Regions from separate parts of the Robertmurraya sp. GLU-23 genome, predicted to be linked through region 1. Evidence: riboswitches for the same ligand, from Rfam matches in the RefSeq annotation. Region 1 holds a riboswitch; the other holds the start of a gene.
What was found. Region 1 has a riboswitch for S-adenosylmethionine ahead of ACVBAX_RS18260 (methionine ABC transporter ATP-binding protein). Riboswitches for the same ligand answer to the same signal wherever they lie in the genome.

Region 1 (3,182 bases):
AACCAATCCAGAGAATTTTAAGCAAGCTATTACAGAGAAAACAAAGGCGATCTTTGCAGAGACCATTGGAAACCCAAGCTTGCGAATTCTGGATATCGAAAATGTCGCAAAGATCGCACATGATGCAGGTATTCCTCTTGTTATCGATAATACCTTTGCGACTCCTTATTTATGTCGTCCAATTGAGCATGGTGCAGATATTGTTATTCATTCGGCAACAAAATGGCTTTTAGGGAATGGTACAACTCTTGGGGGTATTATCGTGGATGGCGGAAAGTTTGATTGGAATTCGGCGAAGTTTCCTGGATTCACAACCCCTGATGCCAGCTATCATGATATTGTATATAGTGAAGCAATTGGTGCTGCAGCTTATATTGTAAAAGCAAGAGTTCAATTGCTACGTGATCTAGGTCCAGCATTAAGCCCTCAAAATGCCTTTCAATTCACTCTAGGTTTAGAAACTTTGCATGTGAGAATGAAGGAGCATGTGGCAAATACGAAGAAGATCGTAGAGTATCTAGAAGCACATCCAGCGGTTAATTGGGTGATGTATCCAGGAAATGAGAAGCATCCAGACTACGAGCTTGCGAAGAAATACTTACCTAAAGGAGCAGGTTCTGTCGTTGTCTTTGGAATCGACGGAGGGCGAGAGGCTGGAGCAACGTTTATAAATAGTCTCAAACTTTGGGCACATGTTGCCAATGTTGGTGATGCAAAAAGCTTAGTCATTCATCCTGCAAGCACAACTCATCAACAGCTTGACACAGAGGGGTTAAAAGCAGCAGGCGTTCCAGAGGATTTAATTCGTCTCTCGATTGGGATTGAAAATGTGGAGGATTTAGTTGAAGATTTAGAGCAAGCGATTACATTAGCGACAGGAAAAACCTCGCTTACTAGCCATGTGTAATCCATAAGATTTTTGTCGAAATTTATCGTTGACACTCCCGTTTTTCCATGATAAGATAGCACTCGTGATTAAGACTACAACTAAAAAAGTTCATATAGATTGATAAGCTCTTATCAAGAGAGGTGGAGGGATGTGCCCTATGAAGCCCGGCAACCGTCAAATTATTGAAATGGTGCCAATTCACACAAAGCGTATTGCTTTGATAGATGAGAGAAAGGTGATACTTTCTGCCTTTCTGCTCATGCAGAAAGGTTTTTTTTATGTTCATTTAGAGTGCTCTCATTCGAATAGGAATGAACCGGATGATAGAACCTAAGTTGTATTGTACCTTTCTGTAGCATGACAGCATGTAGTTTTATCAGAATAATCGGAAATGGAAGGGGGAGAAACCTTTGATCTCGATAAAAGACGTAAAAAAGATTTATTCTTCAAGACAAGGAAAAGTAACGGCTGTTGATAATGTAAACTTAGAAATTACTGAAGGAGAAATCTTCGGTGTAATTGGTTATAGTGGCGCAGGGAAAAGTACGCTTATTCGTATGCTGAATGGGTTAGAAATTCCTACTGAGGGATCCGTTATTGTGGCAAATAATGAAGTATCGAAAATTAAAGGTAGTAGCCTTCGTAAAGCTAGACAGGAAATAAGCATGATATTCCAACATTTTAACCTTTTATGGTCTCGAACAGTAAGAGAAAATATTGCATTTCCACTTGAAATTGCAGGAGTTCCTAAAGGGCAAAGAATGAAAAGAGTAGACGAGCTTATTCGTTTGGTTGGATTAGAAGGAAGAGAAGACGCTTACCCTTCTCAATTGAGTGGTGGGCAAAAACAAAGAGTAGGAATTGCGAGAGCACTTGCTAACAATCCCAAAGTTCTCCTTTGTGATGAGGCAACATCTGCTCTTGATCCACAAACAACAGATTCGATTCTAGAGCTATTAGTTGATATTAATAAGCGTTTAGGTTTAACCATCGTCCTTATCACTCATGAAATGCACGTCATTAGAAAGATTTGTCATCGTGTAGCTGTTATGGAAGGTGGAAAGGTTGTTGAACTCGGCCCAGTACTTGACGTATTTAAGCATCCTAAGGAAGAAATTACGAAACGATTTGTTCAGCAAGTAACAGAACCTGAAGAAACGAAGGAAACAATTGAACACTTATTAGAACTGTATCCGCATGGTACAGTCGTTCAACTAGGTTTTGTTGGAGAAGCAGCAGAGCAACCGCTGATTACGAACCTTATTCGCCATTACCAGGTAACTGTAAATATCCTGCAAGGGAAAATATCACAAACACAAAATGGTTCTTATGGAACGCTTTTTATCCACTTAGATGGGGAAAGGGAAGAGCTTTCAAAGGCCATTGCATATATCGAATCACAACAGGTTGGAGTGGAGGTGATTTCGAATGCTTGAGACACTTTTACCAAACGTGAACTGGGAAAAAATGATTGAAGCAACGAATGAAACCCTGTATATGACAGCTATATCAGTTGTTATTACATTTGTTCTTGGTTTAATTTTAGGACTTTTATTATTTTTAACAGCTAAGGGTAATATTTGGGAAAATACATTAGTGAATAAAGTGATCAGTTCTGTCGTGAACGTCTTCCGCTCGATTCCCTTTATTATATTAATTGTTCTTTTGATTCCTTTTACAAAGCTTATACTAGATACGATGATTGGTGAGAATGCAGCTTTACCGGCTTTAATTATTGGTGCCGCTCCGTTTTACGCGAGAATGGTGGAAATCGGATTGCGTGAGATTGATAAAGGAGTTATTGAGGCAGCTAAATCAATGGGTGCTAAAACTAGCACGATTATCTTTAAGGTGCTTATTCCTGAATCATTGCCAGCTTTAGTATCTGGTATTACGGTTACGGCTATTGCTTTGGTGAGTTATACAGCAATGGCTGGTGTGATTGGTGCGGGTGGTTTAGGAAACCTAGCATATCTCGAAGGGTTCCAGAGAAGTCGTAGTGACGTAACCCTTGTGGCTACTGTTATCATTTTAATAATTGTGTTTATTATCCAATTTATTGGAGATTCTATAACATCAAAACTAGATAAAAGATAGGAGAGACAAAAATGAAGAAATTTTTAAGCTTATTTTTATCATTAGCAGTTGCTTTAGTTCTAGCAGCTTGCGGTACAGCAAATGATGATGAGTCAAACGGTGGTGAAGGTGAAGAAGCAGCAGAAACAACTGAATTAGTAGTGGGAGCTTCTAACGTACCTCATGCTGAAATTCTAGAAGAAGCAAAATCGCTTTT
Region 2 (3,182 bases), on a different contig from region 1:
AAGAATAAAGCGACATCTCCTTCAACGCCGACATTTGCTGAGCAGTGCATAGGTAGAATATTATTTTCAGGCAATAAGTAGTTCATGATAGAGAAAATGGATTTCTTCATCTCGCCTGCATATTCTGTGCCACCGATTAATACGGTCTTTCTTTCAAAAGAGACTATAATAAAAGTCTCAGACTTGGTACCATCAATAATAGGGTCTGCTTTAAAGTTTGGAGCCGATATGACTGTGAATTGTTCTTCATGAGTCAAAAGCTCTTCTGCTGTTGGTCTAATGAATAACTGATGGGCAAATAGATTATGCCATGCAAACTCGTTGATCACTTGAATGGGTAGACGATGTTTCTTATCTGCGCCAGCAAACCCTTTGAAAACAAATAACTCATCTCTATCTTTCAAGTAACTTAGTACTTTATTATATAAACGTTCGAACACTTCTTGAGAGATTGGTTGGTTAACAGCTCCCCAATCAATCTTGTCCTTTGTAGAGGCTTCTTCAACAATGTATTTGTCTTTCGGAGACCGACCAGTATATTTTCCTGTTGTTGCTCGAACAGCTCCTGTCGAAGTTAAGACTCCTTCGTTTCTAGTAAGAACCTTTTCGACTAATTGTGGTACAGATAGTTGCACATGCACATGACCAGAGGCTAACAATTCGCTTAATTGGTTAGAAATACGGACAGAGTTCATCTGATGACTACCTACCTTTATTTGTTATTTTTTAATTAGTATAACACATTAACTTAATTAGTCTATACTATTTATAAAAATATTAGAGGGTGCAAGAAAAAACATCGTATACGACCTATTTTTAAGCCTTTTTATTACATAAAACGATGAATGGGAGTCAATAGTCTATACTATTAAAAGAAGGGACAAATTCAAATGGGAACGATCGTGTTATATGATGCTAAGTGTCAATGGAAATGTAATTATAATAGTTGCTCATTATTTAAAGAATGAACCAACTATTTTTCATAAAGATATTGACAGTATTTGACGTGATACGGTATTATTCTACATTGAACGGATACTCTCTTATCCCGAGCTGGTGGAGGGACAGGCCCTATGAAACCCAGCAACCTGCTTTAATAATTAATTACGATGACTGTAATTAATATAAAAGAGAAGGTGCTAACCTGAGGCAAGGATTTTAGTCCTTGAACGATAAGAGCGAAAGGCGCAAATTACTTTGCTATCACCCTTTCCTCAAGCAGGGAAGGTTTTTTATTTTGCATAAAGTTTTTATTTGGGTGGGTAATTTTTCAAACCTTCATAATAAAAATGGCATGTTTATTTCATACTACTTAGGGAATGAGTTCCGTATCAAATGGAAGGTTTTGTTTATGTTGATATAATAAGCATACCTTTTTCTCAAGTATAAATAAATAGGAGGTCAGGAGATGTCAAAAAAACGTCGTTTATTTACATCCGAGTCAGTTACTGAAGGTCATCCAGATAAAATCAGTGACCAAATTTCAGACTCAATTTTAGATGCTATTTTAGCAAAAGACGCAAATGCTCGTGTTGCTGCAGAAACGTCAGTAACAACTGGGTTAGTATTAGTTGCTGGGGAAATTACAACCTCTACATACGTAGATATTCCAAAGATTGTTCGTGAAACCATTAAGGAAATTGGGTACACTCGTGCAAAATATGGTTTCGATTCTGAAACATGTGCGGTTTTAACTTCAATTGATGAGCAATCAGCTGATATTGCAATGGGAGTTGACCAAGCACTTGAAGCGCGTGAAGGATCAATGTCTGATGAAGAAATCGATGCAATTGGAGCAGGTGACCAAGGGTTAATGTTTGGTTTTGCTTGTAACGAGACAAAGGAGCTTATGCCTCTTCCGATTTCTTTAGCACATAAACTAGCTCGTAGATTAACTGAAGTTCGTAAGGATGATATTCTTCCTTACCTTCGTCCGGATGGAAAAACTCAAGTTACCGTTGAGTACGATGAAAATAATAAACCAGTTCGAATTGATACAATTGTAATTTCAACCCAGCACCACCCTGAAGTAACGTTGGAGCAAATTCAACGTAATCTTAAAGAGTATGTTATTAATCCTGTTGTACCAGAAGAGTTAATTGATGAAAATACAAAGTATTTCATTAACCCAACAGGTCGTTTCGTTATCGGTGGACCACAAGGTGATGCTGGATTAACAGGACGTAAGATTATTGTTGATACGTACGGTGGATATGCTCGTCACGGTGGCGGTGCATTCTCTGGTAAGGATCCTACAAAGGTTGACCGTTCAGCTGCTTATGCTGCTCGTTATGTAGCAAAGAATCTTGTTGCTGCAGGTCTAGCAGATAAAGTAGAAGTACAGCTTGCCTATGCAATTGGTGTTGCACATCCAGTATCTATCTCTATTGATACATTTGGTACTAGCGAAATAAGTGAAGAAGTTCTTATTGAAGTAGTTCGTAATAACTTCGATCTTCGTCCAGCTGGAATCATTAATATGCTTGATTTAAGACGTCCTATCTATAAGCAAACAGCTGCTTATGGTCACTTTGGTCGTACAGATGTAGATCTTCCATGGGAGCGTACAGATAAAGCTGATACACTTCGTAAAGAAGCTCTTGAAAGATAATTTTAAATAGTAAAAATTCAGCCGGGAGTTACAGAAAATTTGTAACTCCCGGTTTTTCTTTTCGTCTATAAGGGTATGGTGGTTTAGAAGCAAAAAGGGATGTAAACAATGGGTAGTAAGCTTGAATTTTTAGGAAATGGTCAATTTGACAGTGCGATTCGATAATTTTAATGGTAGTATTAATAGGTATTCTTTCTGAATGGAAGATTAAACTCGTAAGAACGGAGTAGGTGAGTTACATACATGTGTGGTTTTATTGGATGTGTTCATGACAAATCGCAAGTGTTTAGTGATGGACAAAAACAACAATTTGAAAATATGAATAATGTGATTACGCATCGCGGACCTGATGATGACGGATATTTCTATGATTCTCATGTTCAATTTGGGTTTCGTCGTTTAAGTATCATTGATATAGAAAGCGGGCATCAACCCCTTCATTTTGAAAACGAAAGATACTGGATTATTTTTAACGGTGAAATTTATAACTATGTAGAGTTAAGAGAAGAACTATTGGCAGAAGGAATCACCTTTGCAACAAGCTCAGATACAGAAGTAATTATTGCTTTGT

Region 2: another riboswitch for S-adenosylmethionine. It lies ahead of metK (methionine adenosyltransferase); the one in region 1 lies ahead of ACVBAX_RS18260 (methionine ABC transporter ATP-binding protein).

The regions. Positions count from the first base shown of each region.
Region 1 covers NZ_JBRKCV010000013.1:54,361-57,542, reverse strand. The annotation lists gene ACVBAX_RS18265 (O-acetylhomoserine aminocarboxypropyltransferase/cysteine synthase family protein) at 1-907, shown strand, start outside; SAM riboswitch class I at 1,015-1,120, shown strand; gene ACVBAX_RS18260 (methionine ABC transporter ATP-binding protein) at 1,300-2,325, shown strand; gene ACVBAX_RS18255 (methionine ABC transporter permease) at 2,318-2,986, shown strand; gene ACVBAX_RS18250 (MetQ/NlpA family ABC transporter substrate-binding protein) at 2,998-3,182, shown strand, end outside.
Region 2 covers NZ_JBRKCV010000017.1:59,942-63,123, reverse strand. The annotation lists gene pckA (phosphoenolpyruvate carboxykinase (ATP)) at 1-695, opposite strand, end outside; SAM riboswitch class I at 1,041-1,179, shown strand; gene metK (methionine adenosyltransferase) at 1,409-2,611, shown strand; gene asnB (asparagine synthase (glutamine-hydrolyzing)) at 2,855-3,182, shown strand, end outside.